Regions from separate parts of the Blastococcus sp. SYSU DS0669 genome, predicted to be linked through region 4. Evidence: riboswitches for the same ligand, from Rfam matches in the RefSeq annotation. Region 4 holds a riboswitch; each other region holds the start of a gene.

Region 1 (3,353 bases), on a different contig from region 4:
TTACGCCGCCGCCGTCTACCGGGACGGCGGCTCCGTCACGGCTCTCACCCTGCTCCTCAACGGCGGGGACCCCGGAGAGGTCCTGTCCGGCATGGGCTTCCTCGAGGTGGTCGACGCCCACGCGGCCCAGGTCATCGGCGTCGCCGAGAGCCACCGGCGCAGCGCGCTCGACCGGCGGGAGCACGCCCAGGCCGCCCTCGACCGGGCCCAGGTGCGGGCCGACGAGGTGGCGGCGCGGGTGGCCGATCTGGAGGCGGCCGCCGAGGCGGTCACCGCGGAGCTCGGCGACGTGCTCGCCGTCGTCGACGGCCAGCTCGCGGCGCTGCAGCGGGAGCAGACGACGGTCAACGAGCAGACGGCGGCCAGCTGGCAGGCCTACGTCGACCAGCTCCGCGCGGCCGGGCTGGCGGAGGTGCCCGCCGCCGCGTTGCAGGACCCCGAGCTGGCCCTGCCCGACCGGCTGGTGCCGGTGGCTGCGAGCGGGGGCGGCGCCCAGCGCGGGGTCGCCCAGCTGCCCGGTCGCCCGACCTCGATGCTCGTCCTCCCGATGGAGACGCTGACGGCGGTCGGCGGGGCGATGGAGGCGCTCGGGCAGCCGTACGCGCCCGGGACGGCAGGGCCCGACTCCTGGGACTGCGGCGCCCTGGTGCAGGTGGCCTACGGCCGGACCGGGCTGTCCCTGCCCGCGACGCAGGGCGACCTGTTCGCCCGCACCGTGCCGGTGGACCCCGCCGACGTGCTCCCCGGCGACCTGGTCTTCCTGGGCTCGCCGGAGGGCGGGCTGGGGCACGTGGGCATCGCCCTCGACACGCGGACCATGGTCACCGCGGACGCCCGGGCCGGCGCCGTCGTCGTGCGGACGCTGCCGGGCGACCAGGTGATGGGGATCGGTCGCCCGGTCCTCGGCCAGCGGGCCCGCGTCCCCGTCCCGGAGCCGGCCGCGGGGGCGTTGCGGAGCGAGTGCGGCAACACCGTCTACCCGCCCAGCTACGACGGCGGCCGGGCCTGGGGCGGCTACCCGAACGGCCTGATACCGCCGAGCGCGATGTGCCCCCTGGGGGTGGGCGGGCACTCGCTGAGGTGCGACGCGGCCGCGGCCTACCGGGCCATGGCGACGGCCTACGAGGCCGCCTTCGGCCGCCCGCTGTGCATCACCGACTCGTACCGCACCTATGCGTCACAGGTGCGGCTGTACGGGGAGAAGCCGGCGCTGGCCGCCGTGCCGGGCACGAGCAACCACGGTTGGGGCCTGGCGGTCGACCTGTGCGGTGGCGTGCAGTCCTTCGGGACGCCGCAGTACGCGTGGATGGAGGCCAACGCCGGCCGGTTCGGCTACCTGCACCCGACCTGGGCCGACCAGGGGAACGGGCGCGAGGAGCCCTGGCACTGGGAGTACGCCGGCACCTGATGCACCCGTTCCCTGGTCGCGCGGCCGGAAATGTCGGTGACCCCTCCTAGCGTGCGCAGCGACTCACGGAGGAGAAGAAGCGATGCTGATCGACTGCGACACCTGCACTGCCCGCGGGACCGGCTGCGCCGACTGCGTCGTCACCGTGCTGCTCGGCGCCCCGCCGGGTTGGCAGGGGGTCGACCCGGTCGTCGTGCCCATGACCGGGCGGGCGGCCCGTGGTGGTCCCGCCGTGGCCGCCGAGGACGTCGTCGTCCCGCCGCCGGGGGTGGTGGTGGAGTTCGACGAGGTCGAGCGCCGGGCCGTGCGGGCGCTCGCCGAGGGCGGCCTGGTGCCCCCGCTGCGTCACCCGAACGGGGCCGGCGGTCACGACGGCGAGCGGTCCCGCGGACGGCGCACGGGCTGACGTCCCGGACCGCGCCGACCGGGGCTTCTGCCCCGCAGCGGAGCCTCCGACGGGGAGGCGCGCCGCTGACCTGGGGATCTCCCTCACGCCGGGTTCCTCCAGTGATCATTTGTCACGCAGGTATCACGATCGTTAGGGTTCACGCCGTTCGGCCGGGTGGTCGTCATCCGTCGATGGATGGCCTCGACCGGACACCGCCTAATCACCGCACGGCGCGCACCACCGGCGCCGGAGGTGTACCGGGGACCCACCGCAGTTCTGGGGTGAGTTCTCCCGCAGCCGGCCCGCCGGTGCGCGGGGGATAGGGCCAGTCTTCCCAGCCCGAACCCGTCAGCTAACTCGGTCGGCGGTTGCAGAGGAAGAACGGAGAGCCGCCGCACGTGGCGACCCCTCACGCACTGCTGACGCACGCCCCCGAACAGCTCGGCACCGCCGACCGGTGCAGCTCCTCCCGCGCCCGTCGCTCCGGGCCCCTCCGCTCCGGATTGCTGGTCACCGCCGCCGCGGCCATGACCGTCACCTTCCTCCCGGGCACGGCGTCGGCCGTCCCCGGCACGGCCGACGCGGTCGCCGCCCAGGTGGCCCGGGCCAGCCACGAGCTCGAGGTCGTCTCCGAGGAGCTCAACGAGGCCAAGGTCGTCCTCGCCGGCCACCAGCGCGACGCGGAGGCCGCGAGCGAGGCCACCGCCGAGGCGGAGGCCCGGCTCGGTTCCCTCGACGGGCACATCCGCCGGCTGGCCCGCAGCGCCTACACCGGCAGCGGCATGTCGCCGCTCGACGTCCTGCTGACCAGCGACTCGGCCGACCAGCTCGTCGACCAGCTGGGCACCCTCGACGCGATCGCCGGGCACACCAACGACGTGCTCACCGAGGTGTCGCAGGCCGCCGAGGACGCCGAGGAGTCCCGCGAGGCAGCCGAGAAGGCCGCCGCGGACGCCCAGCGGACGGTGGAGGAGATCGCCGCCCGGCAGGAGGAGCTGGAGGCGAAGATCGCCGAGTACCAGCGCCGCTACGAGGAGCTCACCGCGCCGCAGCGGGAGCAGGTGGCGCAGGCGCACGGCGGGGCCGGCCTCCCGGCGCCCAGCGGCGTCGTCGCGCCGAGCTCGGCGGCCCAGGCCGCGGTGAACGCCGCGCTGGCCCAGCTCGGCGACCCGTACGTCTGGGGCGCCGGCGGGCCCAACGCCTTCGACTGCTCCGGCCTGACCTCCTACGCCTACGCCGCGGCGGGCGTGACGCTCCCGCACTCGAGCCGGTCGCAGAGCCAGATGGGCAAGCCCGTCTCGCGCAGCGAGCTGCAGCCCGGTGACCTGGTGTTCTTCTACAGCCCGGTCAGCCACGTCGGCATGTACATCGGCAACGGGCAGATGGTGCACGCCTCGACCTCCGGCCAGCCGGTGAAGGTGGCGAGCCTGGATTCGATGGGCAACTACAACGGAGCCCGTCGCATCGCCGGCTGACCGCCACCCGACCTCTGTCGGCCGGCCTGTCCGGAGGCGAGGACGACGGCGTCGGCTCACTAGGATCGGCCGGGTGAGCGTT
Region 2 (3,353 bases), on a different contig from region 4:
GCACGCCCACGACGAGGCGCGCCGCGTCGGTCTGGTGCACGCCGCGCTCAACAGCACCGCGCTCGCGCTGCAGACGTGGTCGTTCGTGGACCGGGGGCGTGGGCGCGCGGTGCGGGCCCGGGTCACCGCCGCCGCGGGCTACGCGATCGTCCTGGCCAGCGGCTACCTGGGCGGTGCGCTCTCCTACCGGCACCGGCTGGGTGTCGACCGCTCCGCGGCCGGCCGGTCGCCCCGCCGGTTCACGCCGGTCGCCCGCCTCGCCGACCTCCCCGACGGCGAGCCGTTCGGCGTCGACGCCGACGGGGTGCCGGTGGTGCTGATCCGCACCGAGGACGAGGTGCGCGCGCTGGGCGGGCGCTGCCCGCACCTGGGCGGCCCCATGGCGGAGGGGTGGCTGCACCGGGACGAGCTGGTGTGCCCGTGGCACGGGTCGCGGTTCGACCTCGACACCGGGGAGCCGGCGCAGGGGCCGTCCACGGCGCCGCTGCCCTGCTACGACACCCGCGTCCGCGACGGCGCGGTGGAGGTGCGGCGGCGGGCCCGCTGGCGCACCCCGACGGCCGTGACCACGGTGGAGGAGGCGTCCCGGTGAAGGCCGACGAGGTATTGATCGCGCACCACGACGTGCTGCGCGGGCTGCTGCGCGAGCTGGCGGAGACGACCGAGGGGCAGGCCGCCCGCCGGGAGGAGCTCCGGGACGAGTTCCTGCGCGAGATCGAGATCCACGCCCAGATCGAGGACGAGCTCTTCTACCCCGCCGTCCCCGACGTCTCCCCGTTGCTGGCCCTCGCGCACGCCGAGCACCGGCAGATCGACGACCAGGTCGCCACCGTCATGCGCATGGACGTCACCGACCCGGAGTTCGCCACCGAGGTGCGCATGCTGGAGAAGACGGTGCGCCACCACACGATGGAGGAGGAGGAGCGGATGTTCCCCCAGTCGCACGCGCTGGGGGAGCAGCGCCTCGAGGAGCTCGGTGAGCAGCTGCGCGCGCGGAAGCAGGAGCTGGCCGAGTCCGGCGGGATGCGGCTGATCATCCGGCTCAAGCGCGCCACCCTGCGCCACGTGTAGCCGCGCGGCGGGCCCCCGGTCGTGCGCGGACGACCTGGGACCCGCCGTCGCAGGCGCTCAGACGATGCGGCGCGCGGTGTTGTAGCCCCACATGCTGTCGACGGGCACGACCGCGACCGGGTTGCCGAAGGTCGAGGAGTGCACCATCAGGCCGTCGCCGATGTACATGCCGACGTGGCCGACCGGGTCGTAGAAGAAGACCAGGTCGCCGGGCTGCAGGGAGGCCCGGTCCACGTAGTGGCCGGCGGTCGACTGGGCGCGGGAGGTCCGCGGGATCTCGATGCCCGCCGCCTGGTAGGCCGACCAGGTGAGACCGGAGCAGTCGTAGCCCCCCGGGCCGGTGCCGCCCCAGATGTAGGGCTTCCCCTGCTGCGCCAGTGCCGTGTCGACGGCGACCTGCGCGGCGTGGTTGGGGGCGACGGCGGTGGTGGTGACGACGGTGCCGGTGCCGCCGCCGCCGTCACCGGTGGAGGCGGTGGCGGTGAACGGGGTGAGGGCGATCCCCGCACCGGTGAGGAGCGCGAGCGCCGCTCCGCGGAGCGAGCGACGGGTGGTGGTCGTGCGAGTGGTCGTCATGGACGACGGTTTCTCCTGTTCTCCGACAACCGCCTACCGGGTGAGCTGACGGGTTCGGGCGGGGAACGCGCCCGGCGCCCCGGACAGGCCGGTGGCGCTTCACCCCACTACTGCGGTGGGTCCCCGGTCCGGGCTCCGGCGTGCGCCGGCGCCCGGTTCGGCGGTGTCCGTCCGGGTGTCACCGGGGGCGGTGACGGGGGAGCCCGGCCGGACCGGCGACGACGCTAGGTCGGTCACGGAAAGGTCACAAAGCGGCCGACACGCCACCCGTGGGGGTCGCGGGGCGGAGTCCGCGCGGGGGCTCCGGACCGCGACTCGCGAGCCGACCACGGGAGATCCGTCGGCCCCGGACGGGCCGCCTCGGCACCGGGTGACCGACCGTGTGCGGCCCTGTACTTCTCCGGACGGCGGCGCTCCTGCACTCTGCGTGCTCGTCCACTCCGACCTCGTAGCCAATTCCTCAGCCGACGTCGCAGCCGCACAGGCAGTCCTCGACGTGCACCGGCCGGCCGCTCCGGTCGTCGAGCTCGTCGCATGCCGGTGGGCACGCGCACGACCAGCCGTCGTCGAGGTGCCGGAAGGCTCCCGACTCGAATCGCCGCCGGAGCTCCTCCTGCCGCCGTCGGGCGGCGGCCGCCCGACGGGCCGCGGTGCGCTCCTCCGGGGAGTCGCCGGGCCGGGGGACGAGGTGGTCGTCCGGGCGGTCGCGCTCGCGGTCGGCGGGGTCCACCCAGGGGCATCGACGGTCGAAGGTGTACGTCGGTCGTGGTCGCCGGGGCTGGTGCTCCCACCGCGAGGCGCGCTCCTCGCTCAGCATCGTGTCGAGATGGGCGGGGAACCGTCGGCCGACCCTGTCGCGGACCGTGCCCGCCGCCATGCCCGCGACCGGTCGTCCCGCGTCATCGAGCAGGCCCAGCCGGAGGCCGGCAAGCGCCGCGGCGGCCGCGAGCATCCCGGCGTCCATGCCACGGTCACCGGACTCCACGGCCGCCACCGTGGACTTGGAGACGCCCAACCGAGCCGCCAGTTCCCGCTGGGACAGGTCCGCCCGGCGGCGGATCCGCCGCACCAGACCGCACAGGTCGAACTCCGCCGGCCCACCGTCGTCGGTCACCGGCCGAGCCTCTCCACCGGAGGCGGTGCGGCACGACCCCTGGTGTCCATCTGTGGACAGTCGCCCTCTGCCCACACCGGCGGGGCAGAGGGCGACTGTGCCGGCGAGGTGTCGGTCGGGCGCTCACTCTGTGCCCACTCCGGCGGGGCAGAGGGCGACTGTGCCCCGGTGGTGTCGGTCGGGCGCTCACTCTCTGCCCACTCCGGCGGGGCAGAGGGCGACTGTGCCGGCGAGGTGTCGGTCGGGCGCTCACTCTCTGCCCACTCCGGCGGGGCAGAGGGCGACTGTGCCGGCGAGGTGTCGGTCGGGCGCTCACTCTGTGCCCACTCCGGCGGGGCAGAGTGCGACGTTCTCCGGCGAACCTGTGCGGGCTGAGCGGCGGAGCACCCGGCCGCGGTGACCGGGGCCACAGTGGCGTCCGGGGCGCGTGCGAGCATCCCCGGGTGGCCCGCCTGCTCATCGCCAACCGCGGCGAGATCGCCGTCCGCATCGCCCGCGCCGCCGCCGCCGAGGGGCTGGCCTCGGTGGCCGTCACCGCCGCCGACGAGCCCGACGCCGCGCACCTGGCGGCCGCCGACGAGGTGCACGTCCT
Region 3 (3,353 bases), on a different contig from region 4:
GTCACTGGCCCGCCAGACCTCGCCCATGCCACCGACGGCGATGAGCTCGTGGAGCTGGTAGCGGCCGTCCAGGCATCGTCGGCTGGTTCCGGCCGTGGTCACTCCCGAATCTCCCGAATCTCCTCGTGTCGGTGCTCGCGAGGTCCACCCCGTGCGTCCTCGCGTGCCCGTGCGCCTCTCATGGGTGCCCACCACGAGGGGGCCTGAACCGCGACACGCCCGACGAGGTTGCGAGCGGCGGTCGGCCGGGCCGACCGCCCTACCGGCCGCGGGGATCCGCTCCGAGAGGGACAGCACGCAGGCACCCGGCCGGGATCCGCCGGGTCACCTGGGAGCCGCTGCGGGAGTGCTCAGTTGTAGTTGACGTGCACGTGGTCGAAGTGGTTCGCCGTGCCGCTGCCGCGGTCCTCCATGGCCTGCCAGGAGCCGCCCGGCGAGGAGAGCATCCGCTGCTCCCAGATGAGGTAGTCCACGCCGAGCTCGGCCCAGTGCGCGCGGTGGTACTCGACGATGGCGTCCCCGAGGGCGGCGTTCGACATCACCATGTAGTCCAGCGCCAGCCCCGAGGGGTGCCCGCCCGGGTCGGCGGCGCTGGGCCGGGTGCCGCCCAGGGTGATCCCCGCGGCGCCGGGCACGTTGCTGACCACGGCGTCGGCCGCGGCCTGGACCTGCGGGCGCACGCTGCCGGAGCTGTTGGTGATGCGGGCGACGGCGGAGGCCGCCACCGAGGCGGCGGCGGTGGCTGCCGCCCGCGCCTGCTGCGTCGGGCTGGCCGGGGCCGCCGGGGCGTGCTCGTGGGCCTGCTCGGCCGCCGCGGCCTCCGCCGCCGCGGCCTCCTCGGCCGCCTTCTTCTCGGCCTCGGCGCGGGCCACGGCCTCCGCCTCCGCCTTCTGCCGGTCCAGCTCCGCCTGGTCGGCGGCGGCCTGGGCCTGCTGCGCGGCGGCCTGGTCGGCCTCGCGCGTGCTGCGGCTGGCCGCCAGGTCCTCCAGCGCCTGGAGGTCCTCGGTGACGTCGACGGGGCCCGACTGCGCGGAGAGGCCCAGCTCCTGGGCGACGCTGACGGACTCGGAGGTGGTGGCCCCGGCCTGGACGGCGGGGTCGGTACCGACGAGGCCGTTGACCAGGACGGCGCCGGCGACCGCGACGGCGAGGTAGAGGGCCGGCCGGCGGACGGACGCCGGCGGGCGGTGGAGGGCGAGCCGGCCGCGTCGGCCGGTGGTGGTGCGGGGGTCCATGGTGTTCGGGTGCTCCGGGGTGTGGGGCGCGGTCGGCCGGTGACGGCGGACCGCGGAGGATGCGGACAGCGGGCCCGGGCGCGGGTCGCGGGGCCGGCACGCAGCGGCGGGGAGGCCGGTGCGGGTCGGCGGGCGACCGGCGGGGCGCCGGGCGGCGCGTGCGATCAGATCCGCGGACGGGCCCGGAGGCGGCGGTGCCGGCGGGCGCAGGGTCGTGCGGCGGTGCAGGGGCGCGCCATTCGGGGCGGCTCTCCGTTTCTTCCGTGGTGCCGCCTACCGGGTTAGCTGACGGATTCGGGCGCAGGAAGTCGCCCTACCCGCGCCGTCACGTGGCCGGCGCGCGATTCACCCCAGTGCTGCGGTGGGTCCCCGGCCCGTCCCGGAGGACGGCTCGGCGGCGCCCGGCGGACCTCCCCTGGCGGGGAGAGAACGACCGACCGGGGCGCAGCCACCGTAACCGTCGTTATGCAGTCGTGACAATCCGCAGGCGCCGATTTCCAGGACGTGACGTGTGTCGCGGTGGGCCGCCGGCCCGGTCGGTGGTGTAGCGCGGGCGCGCGTCAGCCGGCGTCCGCCCAGGACCGCACGACGGCGACGTCGAGCGGGAAGTCGACGGGAAAGGCGCCGAACAGCAGCCGCCCGGCGGTCGCCGCGGCGGCGCGGACCGCCTCGGCCACCTCGTCGGCCAGGTGCTCGGGCGTGTGCACCACCACCTCGTCGTGGAGGAAGAACACCAGGTGCGGCCGCGCGCCGACGGTGTCGCCGTCCCCGAGCCGCCACAGCCGGTTGCGGAGGTCGGCCAGCCAGCACAGCGCCCACTCCGCGCCCGTGCCCTGGACGACGAAGTTGCGGGTGAACCGGCCCCAGGCGCGGCGGGCCCGGTCCCCTTCCTCGTGCGGCCACGCCCCGGGCCGCGGCGACCCCCGGCCGAGCAGGGTGTGCACCACCTCGCCGCGCTCCCCGGCGCGGGCGGCGTCCTCCACCAGCCCGATGGCGCGGGGGTAGCGGCGCGCCAGCCGGGGCATCATGCGCCCGCTCTCACCCCGGGTGCCGCCGTACATCGCGCCGAGGATGCCGAGCTTGGCGTCGGCCCGGGTGGCCACGGTGCCCGCGGCGACCATCCCCGCGTAGAGGTCGGCGGCCCGCGCCGCCTCGGCCATGGCGCCGTCCCCGCTCATCCCCGCCAGCACCCGCGGCTCCAGCTGGGCGACGTCGGCGACGACGAACCGCCACCCCTGGTCGGCGACCGCCGCTGGCCGGACGACGGTGGGCACCGAGAGCGCCCCGCCCCCGGAGGACGCCCACCGCCCGGTCACCACCCCACCGGGGACGAAGACCGCACGGAACCGGCCGTCGCGCACCCAGGTGTCCAGCCACGCCCACCCGTTGGCCGCGAGCAGCCGGGACAGCTTCCGGTACTCCAGGAGGGCCGGGATGCCGGGGTGGTCCAGCTGCTCCAGCGTCCAGGACCGGGTATCGGCGATCGGCAGCCCGGCGTGCTGCAGGACCCGCAGCAGCTCGCCGGGCGAGTCGGGGTTGAGCGCGGGCGCCCCGAACGACCTCCGGACCTCGCCCAGCAGCCGCGCGAGGACCGCCGGGCGAGCACCGGCCGGCGGGCGCGGACCGAGCAGGCCGGTCAGCAGGCGCTCGTGCACGTCGGTGCGCCACGGCAGCCCGGTGTGCGCGAGCTCGGCCGCGACCAGCGCACCGGAGGACTCCGCGGCCAGCAGCAGGGCGAGCCGGTCCCGTTCCGGGGAGGCGGCCACGGTCGCCTGCTGGCGCCGGTGCTCGGCCAGCGGGTCGAGGAGGTCGGCGGGGTCGGCCAGCGGGAACAGGGCCGACTCCGGCGGCGGGCCGGGCGCCAGCGCGTCCCAGCCCGGGGTGTCCTCCCCGGCCAGCAGCTCCCGGGCGGCGAACGGCGACCGCCGCAGGATCGCGTGGCCCAGCCGCAGGTCGCTGCACCGCTCCACTCGGACCCCGGCCACGAGCAGCGCCGGGTACCAGCGGGTGGTGTCGTCCCACACCCAGCGGACCGGCGCGGGGCCCGTCTCGCGCCGACGCACGTACCCGGCCAGCGCCGCCCGGTCCAGCCGCGCGCCGGTCGCCCCGTCTGCGTCG
Region 4 (3,353 bases):
GCGCGCCCAGCGGGGCGATCACGGTCAGCTGCGCGGTCACCGCCGGGGCGTCCTGCCAGGGGCGCAGCAGCAGATCGGCCAGCGCACCGGTACGCAGCATGCCGATCGGCCGGTCATCCCCGGCCGCCTTCGCCGCCCGGGCGTGGCCGTCCACCGCCGCCCGGCAGGCCCGGGCCTCGGGATGCGGGAGCAGGGCGCGCAGCTCGCTCATCCCGTCCCCGACCGGCCGCACCGACACGTCCGCGCCGCGCCGGCGGATCTCCCGGCGCCGGTCGGCCGCGGCGGCGTCGCGGGCCACCAGCTCCGCCCGCATGGCTTCGCGCAGCCGGCCCAGCCCCAGCCCGGTGGCGCCGGGCAGCACCGCGGCCTCCGCCGCGGCGATCACCGCCGGATCGGTGCCGGCTCCGGTGGCGGCGACCTCCGCGGCGATCGCCCGGGCCCGCGGCCAGTCCAGCAGCCCCAGCCGCAGCCGGGCGAAGGTGGCCGGCAGCCGGGTGGTGAGCACCTCGGCGTGCTCCAGCAGGGTCACCGCCGCCGCCCGGCTGCTGTTGTGCACCGCCGCCAGCTCATCGGGCACGAACTCACTCACCCCCGCCGGCCCCACGGTTCCGGCCCGTTCCCCGCCGGGCAGCGGATCGACCGGGGCCGGGCGGGCGGCGGCGAGGTCCATCACCAGCTCCACCCGCAACGCCGCCAGCCGCGCCTCGGCGGCCACGATCTGCCCCAGCAGATCCGCCACCTCCACCGCCGACCGGCGGGCGGGCAGCCACGCGGACAACGGCTCGTCCCACCACTGAGGATCGGGATCCTTCAGCTCCCAGGGCGAGGGCGGCTCGGACACCGGCCCCACGCTCACCCCGACCGCGAACCCGACCACCGACACAACCGCAGGCTAGGACGGGGGTACGACACTTTCCGCAGGCCGAGAAGCGCGCGGGCCGACTGGCCGCCCACGGGGGCGGGCGGCCAGTCGGGCACCTACGAGCGCAGCGGATGCTGGATCACCGCGGTCGGGATGCGTCCGCTCTGCAGGCCATCAGCGTCCGCGGCGACTGAAACGGCTCAGCAGTCGCTTGAGCAGGTTGGCCTTGACGAGCCCTGAGATCAGTCCCATGACGTCCTCCTCCATCGGGTGGTGCGGGGATCGACGGCATGTACCCGCGCGCTGCGGGTTCCATGTGCCGGGCGCCCTACACTCCAGGGCACGACGGACGAGTCGGCCGGGCGGTCGCGTCGGCGGGGGAGACCCCGTCGCCGAGGAACGTCCGGGCTCCACAGGGCAGGGTGGTCGCTAACGGCGACCCGGGGTGACCCGCGGGACAGTGCCACAGAAAACAGACCGCCGGCGTTCGCGCCGGTAAGGGTGAAACGGTGGTGTAAGAGACCACCAGCACGCCGGGTGACCGGCGTGGCTCGGTAAACCCCACCCGGAGCTAGGTCAAGAAGGAACGGCGGTTCGCCGCCGTTCCGCGCAGGCGTTCGAGGGCGGCCCGCCCGAGCCTGCGGGTAGACCGCTGGAGCCTGCCGGCAACGGCAGGCCTAGATGGATGACCGCCCATCGGGAGGCCGCAAGGCACCCGTGGACAGAACCCGGCGTACAGGCCGACTCGTCCGTCCCCCGCCCGACGCCGGCCACCGGCCGGTGCGGTCGGGACGTCACCCGGACGGGTGAACGGAGGCGCTGCGCGCACGGTTGGTGACGCGCCGTGCGGCCGTGCGGAGAGTTCTCGAAAAGGACCGGTCCGGCCTGTGGCGAGCCGATCCTGATACCTACCGTTCCCTCCGTCCGCCGATCGGCGGGCCCGGATGGCCGCCCGCCGAACCTGCCCACGGCCACCCCGGAGTCATAGACGCACGGGCAGGCGCGGGGGACCCACCGTTCGTGGCCCCTCCGGGACCTCGGGGTGAAGCCGCGCCATGCGCGGCCGGGCAGCTCTCGCCCGAACCCGACAGCTAACCCCGCAGGCGGCGAGAGGCTCACCACTCCATGCCCAACAGCCATCGCACCGTGGGGCGGCACCGTCGTCCCTCCCGCAACCGCGCCATGACCACCGTGGCGTACCCGGCCGTCGTCCTCGCCGCGGCCTCGGCCCTCACCCTCGGGACCATGGGCTCCGCGGCCGCCCACCCCGGCGCGCACACGGTCAGCCCCGGCGACACCCTCAGCAAGCTCGCGGCCGAGCACGGCACCACCTGGCGCAGCATCTACGACGCCAACCGCGACACGATCGGCGGGAACCCCAACCTGCTCCGCGTCGGCCAGGTCCTCACCATCGGCGGCGGCGTCGCGCCGGCGGCGGCGCCTGCTGTCGCGACGGGGTCGTACACCGTGGTCGCCGGCGACACGCTCGGCAAGATCGCGGCCCGCCACGGCACCACGTGGCAGGACCTGCACGCCCTGAACCTCGGCGTCATCGGCCCCGACGCGAACGTGCTGCGGGTCGGTCAGGTCCTCGCCCTCAGCGGCGGGGGACTGGCTCCCGAGCGCGCCAGCCGGGACGAGCGGCCCGCCCCGGCTCCCGCACCGGCCCCGGCCCCGGCCCCCGTCCCGGCCCCGGCGGCGACCTCGGCGGCCTACGACCAGTGGGACGCGCACGTCCGCCCCGACGTCCAGGAGATCGCCGAGGTGCACGGCGTCGGGACGGTGCTCACCCGCCCCGGCCACAGCCCCACCGCGGGCCTCGCGGCCGACTTCATGGTCTACGCCGACTCGGCCAAGGGTGACGCCGTCGCCCAGTACGTGATCGACAACGCGGCCCGGCTCGGCGTGGAGTACGTGATCTGGGAGCAGCGGATCGCCGGTACGTGGACCGGCTGGGCCTGGCAGGGCATGGAGGACCGTGGCTCGCCCACGGCCAATCACATGGACCACCCGCACGTGGCCTTCCTGCCGTAACCACACACCGCACGACGACGAGCGCCCCCTGCCCGGATCCCCGGGTGGGGGGCGCTCGTCCGTCGAGGTGCTGTCGTACGCCGGTCAGCCCCGGCCGACCGGTCAGACGGCGACGGCGGTGACGAAGGTGCAGATGCCCTCGCCCGACTCCGCCCGCGGCCGCAGCCCGATCGCCCACAGCAGCGCGGTCTCGACCCGGTGCGCCACCTTCCGCAGGCCCACGTACCAGGTCGACCCCCCGCTGGTGACGGTGATGTCGCCGAACCCTGCCGTCCGGATGTGCTCGACGAGCATCCAGTCGGGGAGGATCGAGATGTGGCCGGGCTGGTAGTAGTGCCCCGGCCCGAAGATGAACGGCGCGCCGCGCAGGAACATCTTGAGCCGCGAGTGCGGGTGGCCGACGTTGGGCGTGCTGACCAGCAGCTTGCCGCCGGGCTCCAGCAGCGCCCGGATGGAG

What was found. A riboswitch is a leader RNA that binds a small molecule or an ion and turns the genes downstream of it on or off. The one in region 4 is predicted to bind cyclic di-AMP.
Region 1: linked by a shared signal. The riboswitch ahead of ACI792_RS16490 (NlpC/P60 family protein) and the one ahead of ACI792_RS13630 (LysM peptidoglycan-binding domain-containing protein) in region 4 are both predicted to bind cyclic di-AMP.
Region 2: linked by a shared signal. The riboswitch ahead of ACI792_RS11705 (C40 family peptidase) and the one ahead of ACI792_RS13630 (LysM peptidoglycan-binding domain-containing protein) in region 4 are both predicted to bind cyclic di-AMP.
Region 3: linked by a shared signal. The riboswitch ahead of ACI792_RS19845 (hypothetical protein) and the one ahead of ACI792_RS13630 (LysM peptidoglycan-binding domain-containing protein) in region 4 are both predicted to bind cyclic di-AMP.

What each region holds. Positions count from the first base shown of each region.
Region 1 covers NZ_JBJHAE010000018.1:75,812-79,164, forward strand. The annotation lists gene ACI792_RS16480 (D-alanyl-D-alanine carboxypeptidase family protein) at 1-1,408, shown strand, start outside; gene ACI792_RS16485 (hypothetical protein) at 1,491-1,814, shown strand; cyclic di-AMP (ydaO/yuaA leader) riboswitch at 2,031-2,178, shown strand; gene ACI792_RS16490 (NlpC/P60 family protein) at 2,195-3,271, shown strand; gene ACI792_RS16495 (M48 family metallopeptidase) at 3,345-3,353, shown strand, end outside.
Region 2 covers NZ_JBJHAE010000009.1:91,266-94,618, reverse strand. The annotation lists gene ACI792_RS11715 (Rieske 2Fe-2S domain-containing protein) at 1-592, shown strand, start outside; gene ACI792_RS11710 (hemerythrin domain-containing protein) at 589-1,071, shown strand; gene ACI792_RS11705 (C40 family peptidase) at 1,129-1,647, opposite strand; cyclic di-AMP (ydaO/yuaA leader) riboswitch at 1,663-1,820, opposite strand; gene ACI792_RS11700 (helix-turn-helix domain-containing protein) at 2,108-2,761, opposite strand; gene ACI792_RS11695 (carboxyl transferase domain-containing protein) at 3,205-3,353, shown strand, end outside.
Region 3 covers NZ_JBJHAE010000032.1:18,078-21,430, reverse strand. The annotation lists gene ACI792_RS19850 (protein kinase domain-containing protein) at 1-102, opposite strand, end outside; gene ACI792_RS19845 (hypothetical protein) at 351-1,235, opposite strand; cyclic di-AMP (ydaO/yuaA leader) riboswitch at 1,506-1,632, opposite strand; gene ACI792_RS19840 (bifunctional 3'-5' exonuclease/DNA polymerase) at 1,796-3,353, opposite strand, start outside.
Region 4 covers NZ_JBJHAE010000012.1:109,969-113,321, forward strand. The annotation lists gene ACI792_RS13620 (DUF222 domain-containing protein) at 1-883, opposite strand, end outside; RNA gene rnpB (RNase P RNA component class A) at 1,213-1,614, shown strand; cyclic di-AMP (ydaO/yuaA leader) riboswitch at 1,842-1,980, shown strand; gene ACI792_RS13630 (LysM peptidoglycan-binding domain-containing protein) at 2,045-2,896, shown strand; gene ACI792_RS13635 (class I SAM-dependent methyltransferase) at 2,999-3,353, opposite strand, start outside.